2 regions of the Thalassospira sp. SN3W genome follow, and region 2 is predicted to be linked to the other one. Evidence: riboswitches for the same ligand, from Rfam matches in the RefSeq annotation. Region 2 holds a riboswitch; the other holds the start of a gene.

Region 1 (16,382 bases), 1.4 Mb from region 2:
CGGCGTCGGCCTGTTCGCCGGTCAGAACGCCGCGTTCGATGTCGCGTCCGATTTCGGCAAGCTGGTCGCGGTAAACCGCAAGATCGCGTTGCAGTTCGTCTTCGTCCATGTCGGCAAGGTGATCATCACCCGCATCGGCACTGGCGGAACGCGCATTTCGCAAGATCGGCCAGAGGACGTAACCCGCCACCAGAGCCGTCAAGGCGCCAAGAACAATCCAGATGGTCATTGAGAATCCTATTCGGCGGGTACGGTGTGAACCGTTTTGGTGGAGCGGGCAGGGGCACCGACGCGATAACGACGATCGGAGAGCGACATCAGACCACCCAGCACCATGATGATGCCACCGGCCCACATCCACGGGATCATCGGTTTGACATAGAAGCGCGTCACCCATTTGCCGCTGGCGTCTTCATCGCCGATGACAGCATAGATATCGCCGGTGAAACCGGACCGGATTCCGGCCTCGGTCGTGGGCATGCCTTCTACGGTGTAGACGCGCTTTTCCGGGGTAAGCGTTATGGTGCGTTCGCCCGGGGTTGCGATGGTGATGGTGGCCTCGCGGGCGAAGAAGTTCGGCCCCTGATATTCGCGAAGGCTGCTGAGCGTGAAGGTATGGCCCGAAACAACCGTGCTTTCACCGATGGCAAGCGATTGAACCGATTCTTCGGTCCATGCCTGTGATCCGGTGATCCCGGCAATGACAATCGCCATCCCGGCATGAGCCAGCATGGTGCCGTGTGCCGAGCGTGGCAGATTGCGCATCCGGCGGAAGCTGGTCGAGAGCGGTTCGCGGAAAAGCTTGATCCGTCCGGCCCATTCCAGCATCGTTCCAACAAACAGCCAGATCGCCAGCCCCATGCCAAACAGGGCAAAGGCCGGACCACCGGCAAGCCAGTAGGTGACGATCAGAACGAGGATCACGGCGGCAATGGCGATTTTGAGCTTGCCCAGAACCGCAAACAGATCGGCACGTTTCCAAGGCATCATCGGCCCGAATGCCATGGCAATGATCAGGGGCGTCATGATCGGAACGAAGGTGGAATTGAAGAACGGCGCGCCGACCGAAATCTTTTCACCGGTCAGGGTTTCAAGCAGCAGCGGATAAAGGGTGCCGAGCAGCACCATGGCCGCGGCAATCGAGAGCAGCACGTTGTTGAAAACAAGTGCGCCTTCGCGCGAGATCGGCTGAAACAGACCGCCGCCCTTCAGGGTTGGCGCGCGCCACGCATAAAGGGCCAGCGACCCGCCCACCGTCAGACACAGCAGGAACAGGATAAACACCCCGCGCGTCGGATCGGTGGCAAAGGCATGAACCGATGTCAGCGCGCCCGACCGCACAAGGAAGGTGCCGAGCAGCGAGAAGGAAAAGGCAAGGATCGACAGGAAGATCGTCCAGCTTTTGAGCGCGTCACGTTTTTCAACGACAATCGCCGAATGCAAAAGCGCGGTTCCGGCCAGCCACGGCATGAAGGATGCGTTTTCAACCGGATCCCAGAACCACCAGCCACCCCAGCCGAGTTCGTAATAGGCCCACCAGGAGCCAAGCCCGATCCCGGCGGTCAGGAACATCCATGCGGCCAGCGTCCAGGGACGGACCCAGCGCGCCCATGCCGGATCAACCCGGCCTTCGATGAGTGCGGCAACGGCAAAGGCAAAGGCCACCGAGAAACCGACATAGCCGAGATAAAGGAACGGCGGGTGAATGGCGATGCCGGGGTCCTGAAGCAGCGGGTTCATGCCTTCGCCGTTGAGCGGCGGATTAATCACGCGTTCGAACGGGTTAGACGTCAGAAGGATGAACAGCAGGAAGCCGAGGGCTATCAAGCCCATGACGCCGACGACGCGCGCCAGAAGGCTTGGTGGCAGGTTCTGGCCAAAGCCCGCGACGGCAGCCGAAAACAGGGTCAGGATCATCACCCAGAGCAGCATCGAGCCTTCGTGGTTGGCCCAGACGCCAGTGATTTTATAGATCAGCGGTTTGGAGGTGTGGCTGTTGGCGACCACATTGACGACCGAGAAATCGGATGTGACATAGGCATATGTCAGGGCGGCAAAGCTTGTACCGACAAGGGCAAAGCAGGCAATCGCCAGACGTGGCGCAATTTTCAGAAGTGCGACATCACGCCGCGATGCGGCCAGAAACGGGATGGTCGACTGTGCCAATGCCACCACGAGTGACAGCACCAGGGCATAATGTCCGATTTCAACAATCATAAGTGGGCCTGTTGTTTGCTCTTATCCGCCTGCGGGGCTGATATAGTCGCTCCGGTCTGGTTTGAAAACCTTGCGGAATATCAAATATGCGCTATTTGCTGCACAGGCGAAGGTCAAAGTATGGCAATAGTCATTACATATTACGCCAATTCACGATATAAAACCGCAATCAGCGAGCGGAAATTGAAGACCAAGGGTCTGTAGAACATGAGTCAATGTCCTGTCATTGACATCGCGCAAAGGGAAATATGGGCACGTCGGGCAACCACGGCCTCTATTGTCATTGCTGCGACGCTGATTGCCATCAAGGCCGCCGGTTGGTTCATGACCGATTCCGTCAGCCTTCTGTCTTCGATGATTGATAGCATGCTTGATGTCGGGACGTCTGTGATCAACTTCATGGCGGTCCGAAGCGCATGGCGCCCGGCCGATCACGATCACCGTTTTGGCCATGGCAAGGCCGAACCGCTGGCGGGGCTTTTCCAGTCTGCCTTCATGATCGGGGCGGCCATTCTGGTTCTGGCGGAGGCCGGATCGCGTCTTGCGGAACCGCAGCCGATCCGGTTTGCGGTTGAAGGCGTGTGGATCATGTCGATCTCGCTTGTCATGACCGTCGGGCTTGTGTTGCTGCAACGAAAAGCGGTGCGGATGTCCGGGTCGTTGGCGGTTGACGCCGATTCGATGCATTACACCAGCGACATCCTGTCCAATCTGGCGGTGATTGTTGCCCTTGTTGCAGGTTTTTCCGGCCTGAACTGGGCCGATCCGGCGATTGGCGGCATGGTGGCGCTTTTCCTGCTTTATTCCGCGGTCAAGGTCGGGCGCAATTCGGTTTCGGTCCTGATGGATCAGGAATTGCCGGAATCAGACAGCCAGCGGATCATCGAACTGACGATGAAAAACGCGTCCGTGATCGGCATTCACCGTCTGCGCACCCGGTCATCGGGCGTGCATCGCTTTGCCGAGATCGAACTGATCATGGATGGCGGGATGCTGATGCGGGAATCGCACACCATCTGCCATCAGGTGATGGACAGCATCCGGGCGGAATATCCCGATCTGGATATCACGATCCATCCCGAACCGCCCGAAGACATCCATCTCGACGAGTTCAGTGGTTATACCGAAGACCCGGAATTCTGGCATACGGGCCGGGCGCGCAAGGCCGGTCAGGACAGTATTCCGGCGTCAAATGGCGAGCTGGCGACGGGGCGCTAGGTTTCGGGTGTCGGGTGTTTTCCACCAATTGACATTACCCGCATAACTTGTAACCCTGCAATCGATCACCTGGGGAGCCCCGACAAGGGGCTGAGAAACTGCTGGCTTTGCAGCGCAGTGACCCTTTGAACCTGATCCAGTTCATACTGGCGTAGGGATGGTGCGGATGCCGGCATATTTACCTGTTTTGATACTGTGGGTACGCCCCGTTTGTCATGGCGGTTTTCCCATCACCGGTCGGCATTTTTCATCAGCAGCCTCTCGCAGAACTGGGTCTCCATTGCCTTGATTGCAAAGGGGCCTTTTATGTCTGTTCCATCTACCAAAACCGATATCAGTATTGATGTCACCAGCGATGTTACAACCGGGCCGTTGCCCGCATCGCGCAAAATCCACATTACGGGATCGCACTTTCCCGATATTTGCGTACCGATGCGTGAAATTGCGGTTCATGCCACCGCAGGCGAACCGCCGATCAGGGTTTATGACCCGTCGGGGCCCTATACCGACCCAGATGTCACGATTGACATTGCCAAGGGACTGCCACGACTGCGCCGAAGCTGGATCGCGGCGCGTGCTGATACCGAACGATATGCCGGGCGCGACATCAAACCCGAAGATAACGGCTTTGTCGAAAGTGAAAGCCATGCGGTTCCGGCATTTCCGCAAAGCCATGCGCCGTTGCGCGCAACTGGCGGGCGGGCAGTGACGCAGCTGGCCTATGCCCGGGCCGGAATCATTACCGCCGAAATGGAATATGTCGCGATCCGTGAAAATCTGGGCCGGGCGGAAATGCGCGCCAATGCCAAGCGTGATGGCGAGGCATTCGGGGCGGTGATCCCCGATCATGTGACGCCCGAATTCGTGCGTGAAGAAATTGCACGGGGGCGCGCGATCATCCCAGCCAATATCAACCATCCAGAAGCCGAACCGATGATCATCGGACGGAATTTTCTGGTCAAGATCAATGCCAATATCGGCAATTCGGCGGTCACATCATCAATGGCCGAAGAGGTTGAAAAGATGGTCTGGGCGACGCGATGGGGGGCGGATACGGTCATGGATCTGTCGACCGGGCGCAATATCCACAATATCCGCGACTGGATCATCCGCAATTCGCCGGTGCCCATCGGGACGGTGCCGATCTATCAGGCTTTGGAAAAGGTCGGCGGGATTGCCGAGGACCTGACATGGGAAATATTCCGCGACACATTGATCGAGCAGGCCGAACAGGGGGTGGATTATTTTACCATCCATGCCGGATTGCGATTACATCACATCCCGTTAACCGTGGACCGGGTGACCGGCATCGTATCGCGGGGCGGGTCGATCATGGCGAAATGGTGCCTGCATCATCATCGCGAAAGTTTCCTGTATGAGAATTTCGCCGAGATTTGCGATATCTGCCGGGCGTATGACGTTTCCTTTTCGCTGGGCGATGGATTGCGGCCGGGATCGATTGCCGATGCCAATGATGCCGCCCAATTTGCCGAACTGGAAACACTGGGCGAATTGACCCGCATTGCATGGGATCGTGATTGCCAGGTGATGATCGAGGGGCCGGGCCATGTGCCGATGCATAAAATCCGCGAAAACATGGACAAGCAATTGTCGATTTGCGGCGAAGCACCGTTTTACACGCTGGGGCCGCTAACCACCGATATTGCGCCCGGCTATGATCACATTACATCGGGGATCGGGGCGGCGATGATCGGCTGGTTCGGGACCGCAATGCTGTGTTACGTGACGCCCAAGGAACATCTGGGCCTGCCGGACCGGGATGATGTGAAGACCGGGGTGATTACCTATAAGATTGCCGCCCATGCCGCCGATCTTGCCAAGGGCCACCCGGCAGCGAAGGCACGCGATGATGCGCTTTCGCGTGCGCGGTTTGAATTTCGCTGGGAAGATCAGTTCAACCTGTCGCTGGACCCGGAAACCGCACGGGCATTTCATGATCAGACCCTGCCGAAAGAGGCGCACAAGGTGGCGCATTTCTGTTCGATGTGCGGGCCGAAATTCTGTTCGATGCGGATTTCACACGAAATAAGGGCCGATGTGCAGAAGGAAGGCATGGCGGCGATGGCGGAAAAATACCGTGATGGCGGGGATTTATACATGCCCCGAAACATCGGGAAATAAGCCTGTGAAAATGGCGGGCCCGGTGACGGACCCGCCTTCTTCTTTTGGTTTGCCGTGCCGAAAGGTTAAAGGACGGTCAGCATGCTGGCGACCAGCGGATGACGGACGATGTCCCGATCAGCCAGTTTGACGCAGGCGATGTCTTCGACATTTTCAAGACGGTCGGACATTTCCGACAGGCCCGACATTTCCGGCAGAAGGTCTGTCTGGTCCGGGTCGCCGGTCAGGATCATGGTTGAATTCCAGCCAAGGCGGGTGACCAGCATCTTGAGCTGTCCGTAGGTGCAGTTCTGGGCCTCGTCAATCACGACGAAGGCATTGTTGAGTGTGCGGCCACGCATATAGCCAATCGGTGCGATTTCGATCGTGCCGTCCGAAAGGTACTGCCGCAGGCGTTTGGCACCGAGACGGTCATTCAGTGCATCGTAAAGCGGGCGAAGATAGGGGGCCATTTTGGCTTCGACGTCGCCGGGCAGGAAGCCGATATTTTCGCCAGCCTCGACCGCGGGGCGGGCCAGAACGATGCGGCCGATTTCGCCCTTGTCCAGCGCTTCGACGGCCTTGGAAACAGCGATGAAGGTTTTCCCGGTTCCCGCCGGGCCAAGTGCAAGGATGAGGTTGAAGGCATCGATTGCTTCCATCAGGGCCGCCTGATTTTCGCTTTTCGGGCGAATGTGGCGGCGGAAGCTTTGATCGCGTTGGCCGTTCTGAGGGACGTCACCCTGACCGTTCAGGGGATGCCAGTTTGACTTGTCACCGTCAAACAGCTCGTGAACGTTGGTGTCTGCCTGTTGCGGACGGCTACGACGGCGTGCTGCGCGCTTACCCATAAGTCACCTCATCAATTGTGCCAATAAAGCAAAACGCGCCATTCCATCATGGAAAGGCGCGCATTCAATTTTCATCTTGCGATGGAAGTGGCGGGTGGGTTCACCGCCGTTCGCAGCAACATGTTGCATCTGCGATCCGGGGGGCGAAAAATTCCGTTTTACAACGTGCTCTCGCGTCACTCGGGAACCCCTCCTGCGGTCCAGTTATTGACCGTACAACAGAATCGTACGCCTACATCCTGTGTTTTGTCACTGTTTTTTATCTGATTAAATTTAAATGAAATCGGAAAGTGAGTCTTTTCAGAGATTTATGCCGCATCTGCGAGATAACTTTTTTCTAATGCAGTGCTTCGGGCGTCCCGGATTGGTGTTTTGGCAGGCCAAAACTGATTATCCAGCCGATCAGAAGGAAGGCGGCCGAGACGGCCAGACAGCCAACCAGACCGCCATACATATAGGCCAGTCCCGACAGGATGGTGCCAGTCAGTCGCCCGACGGCATTGGACATGTAATAGAACCCGACATTCATCGCGACCCTGTCACCATCGGCATAGGCAAGGATCAGATAGGAATGCAGCGATGAATTGACCGCAAAGACCAGCCCGAAGACCATCAAACCGCCCAGAACGGCAATTTCGGGCGAGATATCAAATTGCACGGCGGCCGCAATGCCCGCGGTCACGATGATCAGGGCGAAAATCCACAGGCGCGCACTTTGTCCGTCCGGGGCATGGGTGCCTGCGCGCAGGATTTTGGGCGCAATCGTCTGGATGAAGCCATAGCCGATCACCCACAGCGCCATATAGGTGCCGACCTCGATATGGCCCCAGCCAAGATGGGTTGCCAGAAAGACCGGTAATCCGACGACAAACCAGATATCGCGCGATCCGAACAGGAACATGCGGGCGGCTGACAGGATATTGATCTTGCGATCCTTGGAGAAGACTTCGCGGAATTTGGGTTTCGGTTTGTTGGCCGGGGCGGCCATTTCGGGACCGATGGACAGGGCCACCGCAATCAGGATGACGGTCAGCCCGGTTGCCATCGCGAGCAACGCCCCGCCAAAACCAAGCCAGGCCAGAAGCGCACCGCCCATGAAAAAACCGGCCCCTTTGAGCGCGTTTTTCGATCCGGTCAGTAGGGCCACCCAGCGAAACAATGCCCCGTCGGCATTTTCGGGCACCAGAACCTTGATGGCCGACTTGCTGGACATTTTGGTCAGGTCCTTGGCGACACCCGATGCGGCCTGCAGGCCCATGACATAGGCAACCGATATCCACGGCAGCCAGTTTTCATTGGTCAGGGACAGGGCGGAAAGGGCGGCGATCTGGGTGATCAGCCCGGCAAACAGGGTAAAGCGGAGCCCGCGCGCCTGTGCCAGCCAGCCACCGACCAGATTGGTGATGACCCCGGCACATTCATAAAGGACAAACAGAAGGGCGATTTCAAAGGCCGAATATCCAAGGTCATTGAAATGCAGCAGAACCAGCATACGCAAAGCCCCGTCCGTCAGGGTAAATCCCCAATAGGCGGATGTGACAAGGGCATAATTGCGAATGGCCGATGACATGAAAATGATCCTAAAGGCTTTGGGCGACTTTGGCGGCCAGATCAACCATCCGGCAGACATAGCCCCATTCATTGTCATACCAGGCGAATATTTTGACCTGCCGTTTGTCGATCACCATGGTTGATCCGGCATCGATGATCGAGGAGCGCGGATCGTTGAGATAATCGCAACTGACCAGCGGGCGTTCCTCGTATCCGAGAATCCCGGCAAGATAGGTTTCCGATGCGGTGCGCAGCAGGTTATTGACCGTTTCGACATCGGTGTCGCAGGCGACTTCGAACACGCAATCAGTCAGCGACGCGTTCAGCAGCGGCACGCGCACGGCAATGCCGTTCAGCTTTCCGGCCAGTTCCGGGTAGATCATGGTGATGGCGGTGGCCGAGCCGGTGCTGGTGGGGATCAGCGATTGCAGGCTGGACCGGGCGCGGCGCAGATCCTTGTGCGGCAGGTCAACCACGGTCTGGGTGTTGGTCACATCATGGATGGTGGTGATGGCACCATGCACGATACCCAGTTTTTCGTGGATGACCTTGACCACCGGGGCCAGACAGTTTGTCGTACAGCTTGCCGCGGTCAGAAGGTGATGGATTGCCGGATCATAGAGATCGTCATTGACGCCATAAACGATGTTAAGCGCGCCTTCCTTGACCGGGGCGGCGACGATGACTTTTTTCACCCCCTGATCAAAATAGGGCTGAAGCGTTTCGGGGGTTTTGAATTTGCCGGTGCATTCGAAAACGATGTCGCAGCCCTGCCCGACCCAGTCGGTATCGCCCGGTGTGGCATTTTCCGAAAAGGTCAGGGTGGTTTGGCCATCAATGACAACAGTATCATCGATGCAGGTTACCGGATGATCCCAGCGTCCATGCACGGAATCGAATTCCAGCAGATGGGCGGCGGTTTTCGCCCCGCCGCTGATTTCGTTGATATGGACGAATTCAAGGCCGGGATGGCCCCAGCCCGCGCGCAAGGCAAGACGCCCCATGCGGCCAAAGCCGTTGATGCCGATACGGATTTTGCGGCTCATTTCGAGGACTCCTGAATATCAGGTCACTAACGGGGGCCGTTAGTGACCGTTTCGCGTTTTATGCGCTTTCGTTCGCGGGCATTCCGGTTTTGCCAATGTCGTCGAGCTTCTGTTGCAGCGACATCCGGTCAAGGGATGCGAAAGGCAGGCTCATGAAAATTGAAATCCGGTTGCGCAGCATGCGATAGGCATCGGCGAAGGCAAGGCGGATTTCGGCCTCGGTTCCGGTGGCACTTGCCGGATCGGGTACGCCCCAATGGGCGGTCATCGGGGAGCCGGGGAAAATCGGGCAGCTTTCCTTTGCCGTCTGGTCGCAGACCGTAAAGATGAAGTCGAATTTGATTTCGTCCTGCGCGGAATAGACTTCCATCGGCTTGGAGGAAAAGACAGACGGATCATCGCCCAGACTTTTGAGAAGGTCGATTGTATAGGGATGCAGATTGCCGCGCGGATGTGCCCCGGCGCTATAGGCATGAAAATGCCCTGCGCCTTCACGGTTCATGATGGCCTCGGCCATGATGGAACGTGCGGAATTCCCCTGACACAGGAACAGGATGTTATAGGTACCGCCAGTCATGATGATGTCTCCGTCCGGTTATGCCGGTTTGGCGTTTCAACAGCAGGTCGAGGTCGATGTTTTGCCGGAAACCGCGATACCGCAAAGTTCCGGGCGGCCCTGACAGCAATCATCGGCAAGAAATCCCAAAAGATCACGCATAACATCGGGGACGATCCGATAGATGATCGACCGGCCATTGCGTTGTGATGTGATCAGTCCGGCCTGGCTTAGAACCGACAGATGGGTGGACATGGTGTTGTGCGGGACCGCAAGGCTGCGTGCGAGGTCGCCTGCGGCCATGCCGTCTTCGCCCACGCGCACCAGAATCCTGAATGCTGCCAGACGGTGTTCCTGTGCCAGTGCGCCAAGGGCGCTGATTGCTGTATTTATTTCCATATGTCGGGAAATATTGACATATTATGCAGAAGTCAAATGACGAATTTGTTTCAGCGATGGATGCGATCATGCCCGATATGACGATTTCACGGTGGCATGCGCGCCAAAAATCAGTACAGTGCGCGCCAACCCGAAATCATGATCAATGGATGAACCATGCCGACGATCGACGAGCAGGTATCGCGCCGCCGTACCTTTGCCATCATTGCCCACCCGGATGCGGGTAAAACGACACTGACTGAAAAGCTGCTGCTTTTCGGGGGTGCCATTCAGATGGCCGGTGCGGTGAAGGCGAAAAAGGAACAGCGTGGCGCACGTTCGGACTTCATGAAGATCGAACAGGATCGCGGTATTTCGGTGTCATCCGCCGTCATGACGTTCGAGTTTGAAAAGAACATCTTCAACCTGCTTGATACGCCGGGCCACGAAGACTTTTCCGAAGATACATACCGCGTTCTGACCGCAGTTGATTCCGCCGTCATGGTGATTGATGGTGCCAAGGGGATCGAGGCCCAGACGCGCAAGCTGTTTGAGGTCTGCCGCCTGCGCGATGTGCCGATCACGACGTTTGTTAACAAGCTTGACCGTGAATCACGTGATTTCTTTGAACTGATTGATCAGATCGAACGTGACCTTGCGCTTGATGTGTCGCCGGTGACATGGCCGATTGGATCGGGCCGGGATTTCCATGGCTGTTACGATCTGGTCAATGATCAGCTTCTGTTCATGGAAAAAGGCGGCAATGTCGTCAAGGAAGCCATTCCGATCAAGGGGCTTGATGATCCGAAGCTTGATGAACTGATCCCGGATTACCTTCTGGAGAAGCTGCGCGAAGAAGTCGAAATGGTGCGCGAAATCTGTCCGCCATTTGATTTGCAAAGCTACCGCGAGGGGCATCTGACGCCGGTATTTTTTGGCTCGGCGGTCAATAACTTTGGTGTGCGTGAATTGCTGCGCGGACTTGGCGATATCGCACCGACCCCGCGCCCGCAGGAAGCGGCAACGCGCCTTGTCGAAGCCAACGAGACAAAGGTTTCGGGCTTTGTGTTCAAGGTGCAGGCCAATATCGACCCGAACCATCGTGACCGTATCGCGTTCATCCGCCTGTGTTCCGGCCACTTCAAACGTGGCATGAAATTGAAGCACGTGCGCGCGGGAAAACAGATGGCGGTGCATAACCCGATGCTGTTCTTTGCCAATGAACGCGACATTGCCGAAGAAGCCTGGCCGGGCGATATCATCGGCATTCCGAACCACGGCACATTGCGCATCGGCGATACTCTGACCGAGGGCGAAGACCTTCGTTTCCGGGGGGTTCCGGCCTTTGCCCCGGAATTGTTGCAGAAGGTGCGCCTTGATGATCCGCTGAAGGGCAAACATCTTCAGCGCGCGCTTGAACAGCTTGCCGAAGAAGGCGCATCACAGGTGTTCAAGCCGATGATGGGGGCGGACTGGATCGTTGGTGTGGTCGGGCAGCTTCAGTTCGAGGTTCTGAAAGAACGCATCGCGGCCGAATACGGCATCAAGGTGCATTTCGAACCGACACCGGCCTATGCCGCGCGCTGGGTGATGGGCAGCGATCCGCTGGAAATCAAGAAATTCCGCGATGCCAACCAGTCGGCCCTGTTCGAGGATCACGACGAAACGCTGGTGTTTATCGCGCGCAATGCCTGGCATCTTGAAACCACGCAACGCGATTGGCCGAACCTGAAATTCGAAGCCACGCGCGAGCAGAATATGGTTGCGGCGTAAAGCCAACCACGATCACGAAAAAGGCCGCCCGGAATTTTCGGGGCGGCCTTTTTGCATGTTTGCGTGTTGTGTCTTTAGCCGAGGAAATACCGCCCCGCCGCGACAAGCACCATGCCCGCGACCATCGCGGCAAACAGGTTGCGCACAAAGATCATGGTGATCACGGTGGCGGCGGCACCGGCGATGCCAATCGCACCGGCAGATAATGCGCTTGGCACCCAGACGGAAATCAGGACCGCACCCGGAAGGCGTTCAAGCACATGCGCCCAGCGGCCGTGTTGCGGCAGGCGGTCGGCCATCAGAAGACCGCCAAGGCGCATGCCATAGGTCACAATCGCCATGCCAAGAATGGTCAGGACCGAGGCGGTGCTGAAGGTGGTCAGATCAGCGAAACTCATCATTTGCCAGCCTCCGTCGAATAGGTGCCTTCGGGGGCGCCATAAGCATCTGCTGCTATTTCAGTTTCGGGTGCGGTGTCGTCCATGTCCTCGCGCCATGTCAGGGCGGCCACAATCACCCCGGCCCCGGCTCCGGCAAGGATCGACCATGTGCCGGGCAAGGTGTAATGTCCGATCAATGATCCGATGGCGGCGGCCAGCCACGGCAGAAGATCAACCCGGCCCTTCCACATGCCAACCGTGAGTGCGGCAAAGACCGCGGTAAAGGCGAAATCAAGCGCATAGACATTCGGGTCGGGTATGCCCCCGCCCAGCAGATATCCGATGGTGTTGCCCGCCGCCCAGACAACGCCAAGGAAAATGCCGCCGCCCAGCAGGAAGCCCGGATTGGCAGGGTTTTCCTGGGTCATGGTCACCGCCCAGTTTTCATCAGCCACCATATGCATGCCGCAGATTTTGACCCAGAGCGGACGGCCACGAAACACCGGGCGCAGGGATGCCCCGATCAGGACATAGCGCAGATTGATCACCGCGGTTGCGACAATGATCGTCACACTGGGGATGGTTTCGCGCCACAGATCGACCGAAACGAATTGTGCCGATCCGGCAAAGACCGTGAGGCTCATGAACAGAAGTTCACCCAGCGACAGACCGCGCTGGGTGGCGAGCACGCCAAGCACCGCACCAAAGATCATGGTGCTGGGCAGCAGGGGCAGACAGGCGATGGCACCGCGTCTTATGGTGTCGGCATCGAAATGCCGGGTCGGGGCAGATCCGGGGCGAGACATCTTGTGCGTTTCCGTTTCAGTCTTTTCATTGTGATCGCTGGTGGCGACTTATGACTATTGGTGGTGGGCGAGGAGCCTGCCCTTAATCTAGGGAAGTTCCAAACAGGAATATTGGATAATATTGCTATTGCGATTTAACGGATTTCATCGCCAGCATGGCCAAAATCATCGATCAGCATGTCGAGAAACAGCTTGGTGATCGGATCGGTCTGTTTGCTGTCATCAAAGCATGCCTGAAAGGTGACTTTGACCGTGAACTGGTCGCGTTGGATCATGCGCATGCGTCCGTCGTCGACGAATTGCCGGGCATAGTGTTCGGGCAGATACCCCAGATACGCCCCTGACAGGATCAGGCGGGCTTCGGCCTCCATATCGGATACGGTTGCATGTGGCCGGGCGATTGCGAATTCCTTTAAATCACGCCCCAGCCAAGGTTTGCGCCCGATCAGGCGATAACGCCGTATTTCATCAATATTGATTTCGGGGTCGGGCCGCGCAAACAGCGGATGCGCCGACCCGCAGTAAAAGCGATGGATTTCGGTATAAAGCGGGATATAGCGCAGGCCGAGAACCGTTTTGGGAAAACTGCAAATCCCGATCTGGATATTGTCGGTCACCACCTCGCGCAGCAGATCATTGGGCGGGAGGGTTTCCACATTCAGTGTGACATCGGGGGCGCGTTCGATGAACCGGGCGATGGTTTTTTCAAATCGGCGCGTGCCAGGATCGGTGATGGTGTTATCGGTCAACCCGATGGTCAGCGTGCCACTTAGCTTGTCACGCAGGGCACGCATCTTGGTTTCATATTGTGCAATAGATTTGAAAATCCGGTGGGCTTCGTCAAATACGACCTGACCCTCGGCAGTCAGGGCAAAGCCGCTGCGCCCGCGTTTGCACAGCGTAAATCCCAAGCGGGTTTCAAGGGCAGTGACATAGCTTGAGATTGTTGAAAGTGAAAGGTTCAGATCGCTTTGCGCGGCGGCAAATCCCCCAGCCTCTACAATGGTTGCGAAGATGCGCAACAGTTTCAGATCGGCCTGTTCTGTGATCACCGGGCGGTTTCCCCACGCAAATGAAATTACTTTGATAATTACCAAAGTAAAGTTCAGGAATATGTGATTTTTTTAGAGCGTGCAATTTGATCTGATGGCCCGATCAGACAAATTCTGCGGTCCTGCCTGTTTGTGCGGGGCAAAGGGCGTGCAGTGATCAGGAGGTTCCATGTTCACAGATGACAAGCTTGTCAGGCTGCGCGAAAAATATGGCAATGCCAAAGGGGCGGATGTGTTCGATACGCATTTCAGCGAGGTTGCCCGGTCGCAGTTTTCTGAAAGTGGCGGGCGGAAATGGCCGTTTGCCGGGGTGCCGACCTTTCTGGATGCGCCATATGCCGTCGATGCGGCACAAAACAACTTTGCCGGTCTGGATGTCGTGCTTGTTGGTGTCCCGATGGATTTGGGGGTTAGTAACCGCGCAGGCGCACGCCTTGGCCCGCGCGCCGTGCGCAATATTGAACGGATTGGCCCATATGAACATGTGATGCGCATGGTGCCGGGGGCGATTGCCCGTATTGCCGATATCGGCGATGTGCCATTTCGCAGCCGTTATTCGCTGGAAAAATGTCACGAGGATATCGAGGCCTATTTCAACAGGATTGTTGATGCGGGGGTGATCCCGATTGCAGTCGGCGGCGATCATTCGATCAGCTATTCGATCCTGAAGGCGATTGGCCGGGATCGTCCGGTTGGCATGATCCATCTTGATGCCCATTGTGATACCTGTGGGGCATATGATGGTTCGAAATTCCATCACGGCGGGCCGTTCCGTGAGGCGGTGATGGATGGCGTTCTGGACCCCGAACGCACCATTCAGATCGGTATTCGTGGGCCGTCGGAATATGTCTGGGAGTTTTCCTATGACAGCGGCATGACCGTGATCCATGCCGAAGACGTGCCCCAGATGGGCGTGGAAGCCGTCATTGCCAGGGCTTGCAAAGTTATTGGCGATGGTCCGGTTTACCTGTCGTTTGATGTGGACTGCCTTGATCCGTCATTTGCACCGGGTACGGGGACACCCGAAATCGGCGGCCTGACTTCGCGCGAGGCATTGGCGATTTTGCGCGGGTTGCGCGGTCTTGATTTTGTTGGTGCGGATGTTGTCGAAGTTGCCCCGCAATATGACGCGACAAGCAACACGGCCCATGTCGGGGCACAGATTTTGTTCGAGGAACTTTGCCTGATTGCAGACAGCCTGAAGACCCGCGCGGCAAGGTCGGAAGCCTGACGCGGAACATTCCCGGTGCGGTTTAACCCGGTTTGTGTCCCAGATTAGCGATGAAGGCACCGGGGCTGACACCCCACATGGTTTTGAAATGACGGTTGAGGTGGCTTTGATCGGCATAGCCGGTGGCCGCCGCGACATCGGCGATGCCAAAGCCGTCAAACAGCATGCGTTTTGCCCGGCGCAGGCGCATGTGATTGAAATAGGTGTGCGGTGGCAAGCCGGTGGCGTGGCGGAAGACGCGTAGCAGGTGAAAGCGGCTGAGCCCGGTCAGGCTTGCCAGTTCATCAAGCGATATGTTGGCATCAAGATGGTCGGCCATATAGTCGATGACCGCACGCACACGTTTGTCTTCGGAGCCCGGTTGATAGGAAAAGGGCGGCGCATCGGCATGGCGAAGGGCGAGGCGGGCGGCACTGTATAGAAGCTGGCTGTCACGTTCGAGCAGGGTTGTTGTCTGATCAAGGTCGGGGCGGAACATGCGGTGCAGGGATTGCAGTTGCAGATGCAGTTCCGGGTCATCGACCACATGATTGCCAAAAAACGGCAGCCCGGTACTGTTGGGGGAGAGTTCGGCCACCAGATCGCCAAAGATTTCAGGCGCGATAAACATGATCTGATACTGGTAACCGTCATCGGATGCCGGGCCGCCGTCATGAACCTGCATCGGGTTCATCATCAGCAACTGCCCGCGTCTGGCGACATAGTTGGTGCCGCCGGTCATGAATTGTTCGGCTCCGTTCAGGATGGTGCCGAACGCATAATAATCATGACTGTGTTTGGGAAAGGAAAACCGTTTGTAATCGGCTTCGAACAAATCAATGCCGTCTGCCGCCCGCCAGTGACGGGCGACTTCGCGGGAGGGATTTGATTTCCGTGCGCCGCGCGACGGATCATGTCGAAGTGAATGCGCCATGGCGCAAGTATAAACATCCGATGGCCTTTCGGCTTGGACAATATTGTCACCGATACATTTGCCGGTTTTGTCGGTTTGATCGACCAGAAGCGAATCGGTAAACAGAGTGTAAATTTTGCCCGAAAGGGCCGCGGACATACGGATATGGTGCGCCTGAACGATGGTATAGAGTGCTTTCGTGTCGGGGATTTTGCGGCGCGGCAAATGTTCGAATGAACATTCAAAAGTCCCCATCTGTCCGTGTTGGCATAGACAAATGCGGATTTCATCTAACTGTTACAAAAACGAC
Region 2 (16,382 bases):
GTGCAATCCCGTCCAGAAGTGCCGTGCCAACACCTTTGCCGCGCGCATCAGGATCAACAAAAATGCCGTCCATCAACAGCACCCCCTCGGACAGATCCCGTTCAAGAATATCGATCAGAACACCGCGCCACAATCCGCCCCACGCGCCATAAATCGCGCAGATATCCGATAGCTTCCCGCCAATAAACGCCCCCGCGGGCGTTTTGAAACCGGCAATGCCCAGCAGATCACCATCGGACGACACTGCACTGATCGCATGTGCCGGATCAACAACCCGTCTCAGGAACCGCAACGCCTTGTCCTCCGGCTTCAACACCGGGGCAAGCTTCTGGCGAAACGCCTGCCAGAAAAGATCAAGCGCCTTGTCGATATGGCTATCTTCGATGCCATGATGAATGGAAAAAGGCTGCCGGTCCTGCATCTGTACCTTCCGCGATCCTGTCGATCCGAAAAAGATAACCGGACGGCATGATTTCACAAGCCAGGGATGTGATACCGATCACGATCCCGACTTGGATTTATGCTCCGGCTTGCCCTTGCGCTGGCCCGATGCCAGTTCCTCAAGCTCCTCCTCGGACATGCTTTCTGCCATCTCGCGCGCAGCCCCGGTCAGTTCGCTCTTTTTCTGCTCGCCACGCTTGACCGAAAGCGCCAGACCGGCAGCTTTCTGCTGGGATTTCGATTTTGCCGGCATTGTCTCGTCCTTCGTTACCGTTTGCCCTGTTTATCAAACAAACCAGACCGGCACGTGTTCCGAAAAGTCGATAAAAACGCGCGCGCATGCCGCAACGCCCCAAACCGTCACTCCCGCGAACGCGGGAGTCCATCGCGCCGCAAATTCAATACCCCCAAGACCACCACATGCCCACACCCTCACCCGGCCACAGCCGCCCGCGGCCGAATGATCTTGCCACTTTGGCGTTGTTCAAACAGATGCGCGATCCAGCCTGCCATCCGCCCGACAGCAAAAATGCCAAGCCCCGCCCCTTTGGGCAAATCAAGTTCGCGTTCCAGCAACGCCAGCCCGAAATCAAGGCTGGGATATTGCCCGGTTTCATCCGTCACCCGGTTGGCAATCCGCGCCCAGAACGCATCGCCGACCTGCCCGCAGGATTGCATAATCGCGCGCGTGCGCGGATCGCCATCGGGATAAAGCGGATGCCCGAAACCGGGCGGCACGCCATCGCGTACCGGATCGATATTGCGCCGTTCCACCCGGTCCATCCATGCCCGGCAACGCGGCGTTAACCCGCCATGCCGACTGCCCGATAATGTCGCCAACCCCGCCAGCAACGACGCCGGAACACTCGCCCCCGCCGATGCCGCCACCCGCACCGCATAGGCCGACGCATTCAATTCATGATCGGCACACAGCACAAGCGCGCGGCGCAACAGATCCGTCGCCTCCGGCTTCGCCGACCAGGCCCGCGCCAGCATCACATGGATCGGACTTTCGCCGTCATCGCGCAGACCGGCGGCGGCCAGGGCCGCAAGCCGCATCAGCTTCGCCGCAACCGGGCGGCCATCCCCGGCAGGATGGTTTGTCACCTCGCCCGCCATCATCGCAATCATCCGGTCAAACGGTGTGGCGTGATTGGCCGGGATGAAATCCGGCGCGCAGCATCGATCCTGATCGACCCGCAATCCCGCCAGAAGACGCGCGGCATCTTCAAGCGTCATGGTGTCAGACAGCCCCACCGCATCCCTGCCGCGATAGAAAAACCGCCCATCGGCAATGCGGGTGATTTTCGACACCAGTATCGGTTCGCCCCAGTCAATCGTCGATGCCGCCACCGATTGCCGCGACCGGCCGCGTTTTTTGCCCGCGATGATTTTGCGCACATCACGATGGTCATAAAGGCTTTTGCGTGCGTCCCCCGGATGGGCAATGGCGCGCACGATCCCGCGGCTGACATAGGCATAAAGCGTATCGCGCGATATGCCGGTCGCCGCACAGACTTCCTGTGCCGACAGCGTGAAAAATGCGGTTTCATTCATCGGATCATCAAGATTTTTCATATCGATTATCTTGATCAAGATTGACGATTTGTCCAGCCCCGCGTGATCCTTGGGTGATCAATCCCCGCCCCGCGCCACCAGTGCGGAAAAAGGAGCCACCAACATGACCGCCATGACCGACAAGACCAATCCGTTCATCGCCCCGATTACCGATGCCCTTAACGCCGCCCTTGATCTTCCGGGCGGCACAAACGCCATGCCCGATATCAAAATCACCGGCACGGACGCCCTGCCATCCTTCTTTGCCGTCACCGATCTTGCAACCGCGTCCATCGGCATCGCAGCCGCCATGATCTCGCGCTATCGCTGTTTGGCGACTGGCGATCTGGCGGACATCACTATTGATCAAAGGCTGACATCAAAATGGTTTGATATGACGATCCGCCCGATGGGCTGGGAATTGCCGCCGGTCTGGGATGCGATTGCCGGTGACTATAAAACCGCTGATGGCTGGATACGGCTTCACACCAACGCCCCGCATCACCGTGCGGCCGCCCTGTCGGTTCTGGGCGATTACACGGACCGCGAAGCCCTCGCCCCGATTGTCGCAAACTGGAAATCCGATGACCTCGAAACCGCAATCATTGCGGCGGGCGGCTGTGCCGCCACCATGCGTAGCCTGGGTGACTGGCAATCCCACCCGCAGGGGGTTGCGATTGCGGCCGAACCGCTGATCGGCTGGCAGCATCACGGCATCACCGCAAAATCCCGCCACGTTATCCGGCCGAACCGGCCTTTGGCCGGGATCCGCGTGCTTGACCTGACCCGCGTCCTGGCTGGCCCCGTCGCCGGGCGGTTTCTGGCGGCCTATGGCGCGGATGTCTTGCGCATCGATCCGCCCCACTGGGACGAGGGCGCGGTAATCCCCGAAATCACCCTTGGCAAACGCTGTGCCGGGCTTGACCTCAAAAGCACCGAGGATCGCAAAACATTCGAAAGCCTTCTGGCCGGTGCCGATATCCTGCTGCATGGCTACCGCCCCGATGCCCTGCCCGGCCTTGGCTATGGCGCGGACGAACTTCGCCGCATCAATCCCGGCCTGATAGATGTGACACTCTGCGCCTATGGCTGGACCGGCCCGTGGGCCAAACGGCGCGGCTTTGACAGCTTGGTCCAAATGAGCTGCGGCATCGCCGATTTCGGCATGAAACAGGCCGATGCGCCAAAACCAACGCCCCTTCCGGTGCAGGCCCTTGACCACGCAACCGGCTATCTGATGGCGGCAAGCACCATCCACGCCTTGTTGCTCCGCAGCCAGACCGGCCAGATCACCACCGCCCGCCATTCGCTGGCCCGCACCGCCCACCTGCTCTGCCAGACTGCGCAACCAACCCGACCCCAAACCATCGCCCCCGAAACCGAAAACGACATCGCCCCGCATCTCGAAACCACAAGCTGGGGCAAGGCCCGGCGCGTTCGGTTCCCGGCCACGATTGATGGCGTCGCACATGGTTGGGATTACCCGGCAGGACGGCTTTTATCCAGCGCGGCAGCGTGGTAAGCAATATATCAATTACTCAGACGATCTGGGTTTTCAGCACGGCAACAGTCTTGATCAGGAAATCCATCACAGTTCGGATGCGTGGTGCATGACGCAGATCCTCATGCACCAGCATCCAGACCTCGCGCGGTGGAAAACTTTCATGAGGATAAAGGCGGGCCAGCCTTGGATCGGCATCCCCGACAAAGTGCGGTAAAATCGCAACTCCCAACCCCGAGCCAGCCGCCGCAGCCTGTATGCTGGTATCATTGCTACGCAGCACGACCTTGCGCCCATGCAACCGCTCCTCAATCCAGCGATGTTGCGGGATACTAGCCGTCGTTTCATCCCAGCTGATAAAGTCCCAGACATGCTCGGGCTTGTCATAATCAGGTGCGCTGTAAAAACCGAACGGCATATCCGTCAACTTGCGCACTGTGACCGCCGATTTTTCCGGGCGCGACAGGCGCAACGCAATATCGGCCTGCCGCCGGTTCAGGTCTGTTGATCGGGTTTCCCCCTGCAAAACAAGATCGATCTCAGGATGCTGTTCTCGCAATTCCCGGACTTTTGGCCCGATAATATGACTGGCCAGTGCCGGTGGTGCGCTCACACAAACAGTTCCTGAAACATGGTCGGCGGATCCCGCCGCAACACGTTCAACCGCCTGCATTGCCAGAACCGCCTGACGCCCCTGTTCGGCAACCAGTTTGCCATCAACCGTCAACATCACCGACTTCGGCAAACGATCAATCAACCGGACCCCGAATGTGGTTTCAAGCGCATTGACCCGACGCGCAACCGTGCTGTGATCCACACCCAGTTCCCGTGCCGCTGCCGAAAAACTGCCCGTATCAGCCAAAGCCAGAAAGTATCGGTAGTCTTCCCAATTCATTTGCGCATTTTTCCCCATTAACTACGCAAATATAGGGAATTTCCCCCAAGAAAAACAACGGATATTCCTGATATCACATCGAATGTCAGGAGTATTTCATGACCAGAATCATCGAACTCAGCCAAATCGGCGGCCCGGAATGCCTTCAGGAACGCGCAATCAATTTACCCGCACCAGCCGTGGGTGAAGTCCGGATTGACCAAAACCGGATAGGGGTTAATTTTGTCGATATCTATCATCGCGTCGGCCTGTATCCGCTGCAAGAAAAGCCCGCGATTATCGGGGTTGAAGCTGTCGGAACCGTTACGGGAACAGGTCCTGACGTGACCGGCTTTGCCATCGGCGACAAGGTTGCCTATGCCGGTTTTCCGGCCGGAAGCTATGCCTCAGAACGCAACATTTCGGCAAGCCAGCTGATCAAAATCCCCGATGATCTTCAACCCGATCAGATCGCCGGTTCCTTCCTGCGCGGCATGACTGCCTACCTTTTATTAGAACAAATTGGCCGCGTCTCACCGGGCCAAACCGTTCTGATACACGCAGCAGCAGGTGGTCTGGGCCAGATACTGGTCCGCTGGGCCAAGCATTTAGGGGCGACAACCATCGGCACAATCGGCTCCTCAGACAAGGCACTGGCAGCACGAGCGCAGGGGCTTGATCACGCGATCTTGTATCGCGAACAGGATTTTGAAACCGCCATCATGGACCTGACATCAGGACGGGGTGTTGATTACGCGATTGACGGGATCGGCGGCGATAATCTGACCAAATCCCTAAACGCGACCAGGCCGTTCGGAATTACCGCAACAATTGGTCAGGTTGCCGGAGACATACCGCCTCTTGATCTGCGGCATCTGACCAACCGGTTTCTTGCACGGCCCAGTATCCTTACGTATGTCACGGATACAGAAAACTATCACCGGGCCGCACACGCGTGGTTCAATATTTTGCGTCAGTATGAGTTCCCGGCCGCGACCGAATATCCCCTTTCCGAGGCCGCACGTGCACATGCCGACCTTGAAGCGGGCCGAACAAGCGGAGCGATCACGCTGGTAACACAAGCCGATTGCACACCCAAGTAATCAATCGCGGTCCTGTACAGGTCAACAGGCATCGACAAATCAATTGGTTGATGCAAGCCCATGCTGCAGGGCCGCCGTGATACGCGCAACCCAACCGCCCCCAGACCATCGCCCCCAAAAACAGAAAATGACACCGCCCAGCATATCGGAACCACAAGCCGGCGCAAAGCAAGGCGCATTTGCTTCCCGGCGGTGATCGATGGCTTAGCACATGGACGGGATCACCCGGCGGGCTAGCTTCGAACGGTCGATCCGATCACTTCCGGCCATGGCGGCACTTCCGGCAACCAGTGAACCCAAGACAAACCTCGGGCGTCTGCAATCCTCGCCAACAGACGGCCTTCGGGCTCACCGCCCCCACCTGTCCCACCATCGACGGGCCACTGACCGCCCACGGCATCGCTGCCCGCTCCGGCCCCTTTCGGCAATGGCATGACCTCCGAAGGCCGGACATACCTCGGGCGTCCAGCAACCTCGCCGAAGGACCATCATCGGGCTCCCTGCCGCCTCGATCACCGTCCGGCCCCGGCAGCAACGCGCCACCCCGGCGTCCAGACACATCTCGGGCCGCCGCAATCTTCATCAGCAGACGGTTTTCGGGCGCACTGCCCCCAACCTGTCCACCACCGACGGGCCACAATCCGATGTCGCCAATGCTGCCATTGCTGCCGCTTCCGGCAAATTCGGGGTCCGTTCCCCGACAAGACGCACCTCTCCCGTCATGACAAACAAGCGCATTAAAAGCATATTAGAACCGGCTCGGAATGCCGCCGTAATGGCTCCGCCATCCGCCGACGCATATCCTGCGGGGTGCCCCGCCGCCCTGCCTCAATCCTTGCCGCCGCATCCTGATCCCCTCTTTGATCTGGTCCCAAACGCAAAAACCCGCGAGGCACAAGGCCTTGCGGGTTTCGGTCCGGGTGTATTTCTCCCGTTGACTTTTATCTTATGCCACAAACAAAAGAACAAATCAAGAACTTTTTCCAATGCTTGACGTAACGCGATGATCTGCGCATAGTCCCGTCATCTCCAGGGGGGCTGATCGTGAATCGGCTGAGAGGTTCGGTGTTGCCGGACGACCCTTTGAACCTGAACCGGTTAAGACCGGCGTAGGAAGGATCGCATGCGCAAGACAGAATCAGTGCCGAAACCGGCAACCTCCCCAAATTCCCCCGTTATGCCGGGCAACACAACGCCGTTTGATGTTCATCTGCGCGGTGGTCGCGTGGCCTTTAACGGCGACGATATTTTCCATGATCTTGATCTGAGTTTACCTGCCAACAGCATCACCTGTTTGCTGGGCCCATCTGGTGTCGGCAAAAGTACGCTGTTGCGCTATCTCGCCGGGCTGGTTGATGGCGAGGCCGACGGGGATATTGCCTGCTCGGATGGCAAGCCGCTTTTGGGTCGGGTTGCCTATATGGCGCAGCAGGATTTGCTTCTGCCGTGGCGGAGTGTCCGGGAAAATGTGGTGCTGGGGGCGGTGCTTCGCAATCAACGCCCCGATCTTGCACGCGCCGATGCGCTGATTGCCAAGGTCGGGCTATCAGACGCCGCCCACCTGCGCCCGGCCGAACTTTCGGGCGGGATGAAGCAGCGCGCCGCCCTTGCCCGCACCCTGATGGAAGACCGCCCGGTTGTCCTGATGGATGAACCGTTTTCGGCCCTTGATCCGCTTAACCGCATGCGCCTTCAGGACCTTGCCGCACGGGTATTGCGCGGCAAAACGGTTTTGCTGGTCACCCATGATCCGCTCGAAGCCCTTCGGATCGGGGATCGCGTTCATGTCTTGCGTGGCACCCCGGCGGTCCTGAGCGACGCCATCCTTCCGGCGGGCACAATCCCGCGCGATGTCACCGATCCGGAAATCCTCCGCCATCAGGCCGAACTGCTCCGTCAGCTTGGCGCCACCGCAGAGGAACTCAACCGGGCGGAGGATCTGGCATGACCAACCAAACAACGCCCCGCACCCCACTTACCGAACGGCGGCTGCTGAAACTCGCCCGACCCGTCATCATCATCGCCGCCCTGATCGCGACATGGCAGATTGTTGTGACCGTCACCGGCGCACCAAAATATATGCTGCCCGCCCCCTATGAAGTCTGGCTGACCCTGATCAAGCGTCATGACGTGTTGCTTGACCACGCCAGATACACGATTGCCGAAACCGTGATCGGGCTTTTTGCCGGGGCGGCATTGGGGGCTTTGGCAGCCCTTCCGATGGCACTTTTTGCCCCCGTGCGGTTCTGGCTGATGCCGATCTTGCTCGTGTCGCAGGCGATCCCGTTTTTTGCGCTGGCACCGCTTCTGGTATTATGGCTGGGCTTTGGTCTGGGCTCAAAAATCGCGATGGCGGCCTTGATCATTTTCTTCCCCGTCACGGTCGCGTTTTTTGACGGGTTATCACGCACCGAACCGGGCTTCCTCGACCTTGCCCGCACCATGGGTGCCAGTCGCTGGCGGTTGCTGACCCATGTGCGCCTCCCCGCCGCACTGCCTTCATTTGCCTCGGGCTTTCGGGTCGCAACCGCGGTTGCCCCCATCGGGGCTGTGATCGGCGAATGGGTCGGGTCAAGCCACGGGCTTGGCTATCTGATGCTGCATGCCAATGCACGGGTTCAGATCGACATGGTCTTTGCCTGCCTTCTGATCCTGTGCGCGTTTTCAATCACGCAATATTTCCTTGTCGACCGGGCGTTACGTGCGGCTTTGCCATGGCAGCCCGACAGCCTGAAACCGGCAAAATAAACCGAATTCCCCGCCCGAAACTGCGGGACAGAACATCAAAAATATATCCGATATCCGATAGGAGGTTCATCCATGTCACGCCTGAAATCCATGATCACCGCAGCCACGATTGGTGCGGTTGCGATGGGAATGACCAGCCCGGCATTCGCCGCGGACAAGCTCACCATACTGCTGGACTGGTTCGTCAATCCCGATCACGCGCCCCTGATCGTCGCCAAGGAAAAGGGCTTTTTTGCCAAGCATGACCTGGATGTCGAGCTGATCGAACCGGCCGATCCATCCGCCCCGCCGCGCCTTGTTGCCGCCGGTCAGGGTGACGTTGCTGTGAACTATCAGCCGCAGCTTCACGTGCAGGCCGCCGAAGGCCTGCCATTGACCCGGATCGGCACGCTGGTCGCAACCCCGCTTAACAGCCTGATCGTTCTGAAAGACGGGCCGATCAAGGAAATTGCCGACCTTAAGGGCAAGAAAATCGGCTATTCGCTGGCCGGTTTCGAAGATGCGTTACTCGGCACGATGCTGGGCAAATACGGGGTTTCGATTGACGATGTCGAACTGGTGAATGTCAATTTCTCGCTCTCGCCATCGCTGTATTCCGGGCAGGTCGATGCGATCATCGGCGGCTATCGCAATTTCGAGCTCAACCAGATGGAAATCGAAGGCAAACCGGGCAAGGCATTTTATGTCGAGGAAGAAGGTGTTCCGCCCTATGACGAGCTGATCCTGACCGTGCGTAACGACAAAACCGATGATCCGCGCTTTGCGCGCATGCTGGCTGCCCTTGAAGAAGGTGTGCAGTATCTGGTCAATCATCCCGATGACAGCTGGCAGGCCTTTATCGCGGCCTATCCGAACCTGGATGACGAGCTTAACATCAAGGCATGGGCCGATACCCTGCCGCGCTTTGCGCTCCGTCCGGCCGCTATTGACCGCACCCGTTATGCCCGCTTTGCCGATTATCTCAAGGATCAGGGCATTATCGAAACCGTTCCACCGCTTGACAGCTACGTGACCGTGATCGAATAAACCGACTGGAATGCAGGCCGGAACCAAACGCGGTTCCGGCCTTTTCCATTGATCAGCCCGCACTTGCACAATTCCCGATCCGCGACACATTCATAAGATCGAAAATATCAATCAGCCGATCAGGGGATTTGACCGCGTGACTGACAAAAAACGCCCAACGCACCACACAGCATTCGGATTTGAAAACCGCTATCCCCTGCCGGAAACCGGCAAAAGATCATTCTGGCGCTTCCTGAAGCGGCGTTATTTCGGCTCTGAAAACTGGCCAAAAGCCAAACACCAGCACGGCAAAATCCCGACCGAGGCCCCGGATATGGACGCGATCCACAATCCCGATCCGGCGCGCCTGCAAGTCACATGGATCGGCCATGCGACGGCTCTGGTGCAATATGGCGGGCTCAATATCCTGACCGACCCGGTCTTTGCCAAACGGGCATCGCCGTTCCGATATGTCGGCCCCAAACGATACAGCCAGCCGGGATTGCGGATCGATCAGTTGCCGACGCTTGATCTGGTGCTGCTGTCGCACAATCATTACGACCATTTCGATGTCGAAAGCCTTGGAAAGATTGGCAATGGCCCGCGCTATATCCTGCCGCTGAAAAACGGGGTCCTTCTGGAAAAGGCCGGAATCTCCCCCGACCAGTACGAAGAACTCGACTGGGATCAAAGCCTTTCGCATGGCGGCGTTACCATCACCCATGTGCCCAGCAATCACTGGTCGGCGCGCACCACCAAGGACCGCAAGGAAATGCTGTGGGGCGGATATATCCTTGAATTCGCAGATGGCTATCGTTTCTATTTCGTCGGTGATACCGGCTGGAACGAACGGCTGTTTACCGAAATGGGCGAACAATATGGCGGGATCGATTTCGGCCTGATCCCGATCGGGGCTTACGAGCCCAGCGATTTCATGCGCAACGCCCACACCAACCCCGAAGAAGCCATTCAGATCATGCAGGTAATGGGCATCAAGCAGGCGCTTGCCATTCATTGGGGGACTTTCGTCCTGACCGCAGAACCGGTTGACGAACCGCCGGTGCGATTGGCATCGGCACGCAAGGATGCCGACATTGGCGCGAATGACTTCATTGCCGCCCCGATTGGGGCAACACGGTTTTTTGACGGCAAAACCAATCATCAGACGAATGATTTACCCGAAACCAAAGCCGCGCAATAGAGCATAACAGATAGGTGAAGACCGGCAACGTGCAGATCGTTGCCGGTCTTCGAAAGCCGAAACCCTGGCCGCAATGTTTGGGAGAACTGCGATCATGGTCTCGGCTTTAGGCGATTTGTGCTGCACCGAAAAGAGCCAGACCAACACCGGCGACCGATGCAAATTTCATCATGAGCTTCAAATTAAAAGTTACGTTATAACATAACATTTAATTGCATGACAGATACCCTGCGTCAAGACCGTTTGAAAACGATCCCGACGCCAGATTATTCCTCACACAAAAAGATCAGACCCGCGTGCGCGGTTTGCGGATGGTGCCGTCCTCAAACCGTGAAAGCTCCATCCCGGCAAGCGTAATGGATGGCTGCCCGGTTGTGATCCAGTCCGCCAGCACCTTGCCGACCACTGGCCCCATGGCAAATCCGTGGCCGGAAAAACCGGTGGCGACAAAGAAATGTTTTGGATTGTCGAACTGATCGATCACCGGTATGGCATCGGGGGTAACATCGATATCGCCCGCCCATTTATCGGCAATACCGACCTGTTTGATTTGCGGAAAGACCTTTTGCAAATTGGCCATCGCGTTATTCACGCGCACCTCGTAGGGCTGCGCCTGATTTTCCCGCCGCCCGATCAATGGCTGCTTTGATGCCGCCGAACCCGGCAGGCGATCAACAAGGTCATCAACAAACCGCCTGTTCAGATGGAATTTGAAGGTCGCCCAATTAGCAAACAGGCCCGGTGCAAAATCGCGGGCATATTTGAACCGGCCCAATGTCAGATCCAGATCGGTCATGAATTCGTCAGCGATATTCATCGAGCCATCGGCACGTTGACGAAACGCCAGACCGGCGGCCAATGTACCGGCGGCTGAAATTTCCGGCACCGGGGTGGTGCGGATCACCGTGCCGCGCGTGGTTTGCTGCGGCAGGCGACGGCCGAATTTGGCAACGAATTTATGCGTCGCGGCCCCAGCGGCACAGATCACGTATTTGCATTTGATCTCGCCACGTTCGGATATGACCGAACTGATTGCACCGCCACTCGTTTCAATGCCAATGGCACCGCAACCTTCGGCAATAAAGGCGCCGAGTTCACCGGCACGTTTTGCGATTGCCGGGGCGGCCTTTTTCGGTTCGGCCTGCCCGTCAGACGGGGTATAAATCCCGCCAACGCCGGGGCGCGTGATGCCCGGTGCGATCCTGGCAACCCCCTTGGGATCAAGCACCTGCGTTTCGATATCAAATCCTTTGGCGTCTTCGATCCATTGCTCAAATTCCGCCATTTCGGCATCATCGCGCGCAACGAACATGACCCCGCCCTGCCGCCATTCCAGATCAGCATTCAGTTCCTGTTCAAGCCCCTGCCAGATGCGGTTGCATTCGATCATCAGGGGCAGTTCAACCGGATCGCGGCCCTGCTGACGCACGAACCCCCACGCCCGCCCCGACTGATGCGAGGCAATGGTGTCCTTTTCCAGAAGGACAACCTTCATGCCCGCCTTGGCAAGGTAGTACGCGCTGCTGGCACCATGGATACCGCCGCCGATAACGACAACATCGCATTCTTTGGGAAGGTCGAATTGGGGATCGTTCGTGATATGGGGCATCTGAATCAGTCGTTCTTTTGTTTTCGTTTTGGGATGTGGCGTGTTCCACGTTATGTTGCGCGGCAATAAATGACAACAAAATCAGGTGCCACCATGTCTGCCGATAACAAGAAACAGAACCCCGCAACCATCACGGCTCAGGCCCTGGGCTGGGTCGAGGAAACCACCCGTTCGGTCACCCCGCCGATCTATCCGTCGACCACGTTCGAACGCAATACCGATCTTAGCTATCACGATGGCCGATGCTATACTCGCACCGACAACCCGACCTATGATCAGGCCTGTGCGGTTCTTGACGCGCTCGAAGGTGGCACACAGACGCGGCTTTTCGCATCGGGCATGGCCGCCGCCGTTGCGTTGCTGCATGCGTTATCACCAGGCGATCATGTGGTCGCGCCAAAGGTAATGTATTGGGCACTGCGCAGCTTCATGCTCGATAGCGGTGTGCGCGCCGGTCTGACATTTGATTTTGTTGATAATGGCGACACGGCCCAGTGGGTGAAACATATCCAGCCGGGCAAAACCAGAATGGTCTGGCTGGAAACGCCCGCCAACCCGGACTGGCAGATCACCGATATCGCCGCCGTTGCCGATGCCGCGCACAAGGCCGGGGCGATTGTTGCGGTTGACAATACGGTTGCCACACCGCTTCTGACCCGCCCGATTGAACTGGGTGCAGATATCGTCATGCATTCGGCAACCAAGTATCTTAACGGACATAGTGATGTTCTGGCCGGCACACTTACCACTGCAAACAAGGACAGCGAATTCTGGCAACGCGTTTGCAAACAGCATGCAGGCGGCGGCGGTGTTCTGGGTGTGTTCGAAGCATGGCTGCTTTTGCGTGGTATGCGTACCCTGTCAATCCGGGTCGAACGGGCCAGTGCCAATGCCATGGCAATCGCCCGCCATTTCGAAAACCACCCTGAAATCGCGCAGGTCCAGTATCCCGGCCTTGAAAGCCATATCGGCCATGACATTGCCAAGCGTCAGATGACCGGCGGATTTGGCGGCATGATGTCGATCCGGGTCAAGGGCGGCGGCAAACGGGCCGTGGATTTCCACAATCAGTGCAAACTGTTTAAACGCGCGACGTCACTTGGCGGGGTCGAAAGTCTGATTGAACACAGATCATCGGTCGAAGGCCCAACAAGCCCTGTACCCGATGATCTGTTGCGTTTGTCCGTCGGTATCGAAGATGCCCACGATTTGATCCATGATATTGAAACCGCCCTGGATTTGAGTAAATAAAGTCGGAATGAAAATCGGCCAATCAACGGACTGGAAATTCCACGCGTGATGAAAACTGTGTTTCGTGCCCGCACACGATCTTGTTTCAAACAATCACTTTCGCTGTGTCTTGCCATTACAGCAATGATCGCGGCGACGGAAATTCCGGTTCGTTCGGCGCAGGCGCAAGCCCGCACCTCAAGCCAACCGGCAGGCATGCGTGATATTCCCGATGCCAATTCCCTGCCCCCGGCACCGGGACTGATTTTCGATATGGCCGAGCAGCGCTATATCATGTTTGACGACCTGGTTTCGCATCTTGCCGGGACGCGTTTTATCCTGATCGGGGAAAAACACGACAATCCGATCCATCATCATCATCAGGCACAATTGGTCCGCGCGCTAAGCAAACGCGAAAACACCAAGCGTGCAGTTGTCTGGGAAATGTTTAATCGCGACCAGCAGGAAAGCCTTGATCAGGCCTGGCAGGCTGTACCGCCCGAGGAACTTGGTAGTGAGTTGAAGTGGGGCGAAAGTGGTTGGCCATCATGGCATGACTATGCGCCGATTGCCGAGGCGGCAAAGGAAAACGGGCTGCCGATGGTTGCAGGCAATCTGCCCCGGGATGTCCTGCGGCCCATGATCAACGAAGGTATCAGCGCCCTGCCGACCGAGCTTGCGCAAAAGCTCTCCCTGCCGGCGCTACCCGATGATATTGCCGCACGATTTGATCAGGAAATTGCAGTCGGTCATTGCAACATGTTACCCAAATCGCAATTACCTGACTTTTCGCTTGTGCAGTTTGCCCGCGATGCGTCGCTTGCGCGCGCGATGATTGATGCGAACAAAACCATTAGCCCGGATGGCGCATTCCTGATTGCCGGTGCCATGCATGTGCGTGATGACATTGCGGTACCCTACCATCTGCGGCGTTATGCACCTGATATCGACGATAACGACATTGCAGTTGTCATTCTGGTCGAGGCAGATGACCCGGGTGAAGACCTTCCTGGTGTGCGTGATTATGCGCTTCGGATGGGATCAGAAAATGTGGCGGATTTCATGTGGTTCACAAATGATCTGCCACGTGCCGATCCGTGCGAAGACATTCAGATTGGACAATAGGTCCGAGCAAAAACCGAAAATTATTTGATTCGACGGGGCAACCAATCGGTGGTCGCAACCGGTTTGCCCTTATGCGAACGCATGACACGCGGGCGGACAACTTCTTTTGCCTCAGGCGTGGTGGCACTTTTACGGACCGAGGCATAGAAATCCACCATCACCTGAAACGGGATCACTGTCCCCGGCCCCTGTTTATATGCATCAAGATAAGGCGGATGATTGCGCACGGTTTCGCTAAGATGTTCGACAGAGTGATGACCAAACTGCGACCAGATACTTTCGATAAAATGCTGCGTTTTGGGATCAACCGATTTAAGCCGCACATCCGGTCGACTTTCTTCCATGACGGCATAGACGTTCGGTTCAATCGGACCAATATCATCTGCGATGAAAACAGCGGGCATCAACATGCGACCGTGATAATTGGCCCCGTAATAGGCCTGCGCCAGATACAGCAGACGATGAAGCTTTTGCGGTTGCAGATATTCGTTGTCGTTTAATGCATGATCAATCAGGCGAAAAACGGCTTCGAATACGGAATTAAGGACCGGCTTGTTCTGCATATCTGATCCAGCAAACGAAACGCATGGCGGATCACGATCATAATGCCGCTTGGGCACGACAACAAGGACCGGAACGGAATGTATTATTCACTTTTCAAGGAAATCCGGCAGGCGATCAGATCAAAGCATCAACCCGTGTGCCGCGAATACCCGCACCATGCACAACAGCATTAACCACCGCATAGAATGATGTTCCGCTATTCGCGCTTAGATCGAATGGAATTTCCGGATCAAGAAGGCTTGCGAAATCGATATCGCTTTCGGGTGAAATCGCACCTTCGCGGTCGCTTGCCCGACGAGCCGCCGACAGACGGCTTTGTTCGGCGCGCTGGTCTTTCTGATCACCCGCACTTCCCTGTCCGGATTGCTGTTTGCCCTTGCCGTCGATATAGGCATTGAACAGGATACCGTCATTATCCGGGTCATAAGTGTAATGCTCGCTGGGGGCCTGAATCTGGCTATTGCGGTCAACCGTCGCCACACCGCGCGCACCAGCAGCCGCAAGTCGGCCATACTGGCTGACCTGACTTATGGACTGGTTGTTGACGACAGGTGCGACCATTTTCCTCTCTCCAGCCGAAACCGGAACATGTTACAGCATTATTCAACTGTAAGATTATATCCCAATTACGGCTCAAAAGAGACAAGAATCGTCATTTTCAGTGGGTATAGAGCTGTTTTTAGGCATTAGTCGCCGTCGAATTCGACCAGATGGAAGACATCGACACCGCGATCACGGATTTTTTGTGCCCCGCCAATATCAGGAAGATCGATAATAAAGGCACAACCGGCAACTTCGCCGCCTGCCTTTTCGATCAGATCAATCGCGGCAAGAGCCGTGCCACCGGTTGCGATCAGATCATCCATCACCAGAACACGCTGTCCGGGCTTGATCGCATCGGTGTGCATTTCGATCACGTCCGATCCATATTCCAGTTCATATTCGACTTCGATGGTTTCAGCAGGAAGTTTGCCGCGTTTGCGGATCGGAACAAAACCGACACCAAGGGCTACGGCGACCGCCGGGCCGATGATAAAACCGCGCGCCTCAATCCCGACGATCACGTCGATCTGTTTATCCTGAAATTCGGCAGCAAAACTGTCGATCAAATCACGCAAACCATCTGCATCGGCAAACAGGGTCGTGATATCGCGAAACATGATCCCCTTTTTCGGGTAATCGGGAATGGTACGGATCAGCGACTTGATCGACATGGGAGAACTCCGGCCGGGGTTAACCTGAAAAACAAAACCGCCATCTTTAACACCAGATGGCGGTTTAAAATCAAGCGTTCCCGAATATTGGCAGCAAATCGGGTTTGCGGCCTGCAATCGCAGCTAGGCCGCGTGCGCCGTGTTTCGATGCATTACGGCGTTGTTTGCCGTGACAAAGTCATTTGCAAGTTTCTTGCTGATTTCAGCACG

The links. A riboswitch is a leader RNA that binds a small molecule or an ion and turns the genes downstream of it on or off. The one in region 2 is predicted to bind thiamine pyrophosphate.
Region 1: linked by a shared signal. The riboswitch ahead of thiC (phosphomethylpyrimidine synthase ThiC) and the one ahead of P8T57_RS17605 (ABC transporter ATP-binding protein) in region 2 are both predicted to bind thiamine pyrophosphate.

The regions. Positions count from the first base shown of each region.
Region 1 covers NZ_CP121124.1:2,420,983-2,437,364, forward strand. The annotation lists gene ccmI (c-type cytochrome biogenesis protein CcmI) at 1-229, opposite strand, end outside; gene P8T57_RS10905 (heme lyase CcmF/NrfE family subunit) at 238-2,217, opposite strand; gene P8T57_RS10910 (cation diffusion facilitator family transporter) at 2,425-3,435, shown strand; TPP riboswitch at 3,496-3,611, shown strand; gene thiC (phosphomethylpyrimidine synthase ThiC) at 3,742-5,577, shown strand; gene P8T57_RS10920 (PhoH family protein) at 5,643-6,407, opposite strand; gene arsJ (organoarsenical effux MFS transporter ArsJ) at 6,745-7,977, opposite strand; gene P8T57_RS10930 (ArsJ-associated glyceraldehyde-3-phosphate dehydrogenase) at 7,988-9,004, opposite strand; gene P8T57_RS10935 (arsenate reductase ArsC) at 9,063-9,581, opposite strand; gene P8T57_RS10940 (metalloregulator ArsR/SmtB family transcription factor) at 9,618-9,959, opposite strand; gene P8T57_RS10945 (peptide chain release factor 3) at 10,116-11,711, shown strand; gene P8T57_RS10950 (AzlD domain-containing protein) at 11,786-12,112, opposite strand; gene P8T57_RS10955 (AzlC family ABC transporter permease) at 12,109-12,897, opposite strand; gene P8T57_RS10960 (LysR family transcriptional regulator) at 13,032-13,949, opposite strand; gene speB (agmatinase) at 14,119-15,180, shown strand; gene P8T57_RS10970 (AraC family transcriptional regulator) at 15,203-16,327, opposite strand.
Region 2 covers NZ_CP121124.1:3,826,511-3,842,892, reverse strand. The annotation lists gene P8T57_RS17635 (GNAT family N-acetyltransferase) at 1-421, opposite strand, end outside; gene P8T57_RS17630 (DUF3008 family protein) at 500-694, opposite strand; gene P8T57_RS17625 (citrate/2-methylcitrate synthase) at 874-2,019, opposite strand; gene P8T57_RS17620 (CoA transferase) at 2,123-3,520, shown strand; gene P8T57_RS17615 (LysR family transcriptional regulator) at 3,537-4,394, opposite strand; gene P8T57_RS17610 (quinone oxidoreductase) at 4,493-5,476, shown strand; TPP riboswitch at 6,498-6,609, shown strand; gene P8T57_RS17605 (ABC transporter ATP-binding protein) at 6,600-7,424, shown strand; gene P8T57_RS17600 (ABC transporter permease) at 7,421-8,224, shown strand; gene P8T57_RS17595 (ABC transporter substrate-binding protein) at 8,297-9,250, shown strand; gene P8T57_RS17590 (MBL fold metallo-hydrolase) at 9,387-10,430, shown strand; gene P8T57_RS17585 (FAD-binding oxidoreductase) at 10,717-12,039, opposite strand; gene P8T57_RS17580 (PLP-dependent aspartate aminotransferase family protein) at 12,109-13,290, shown strand; gene P8T57_RS17575 (ChaN family lipoprotein) at 13,339-14,394, shown strand; gene P8T57_RS17570 (hypothetical protein) at 14,415-14,957, opposite strand; gene P8T57_RS17565 (hypothetical protein) at 15,073-15,519, opposite strand; gene P8T57_RS17560 (adenine phosphoribosyltransferase) at 15,645-16,172, opposite strand; gene P8T57_RS17555 (hypothetical protein) at 16,296-16,382, opposite strand, start outside.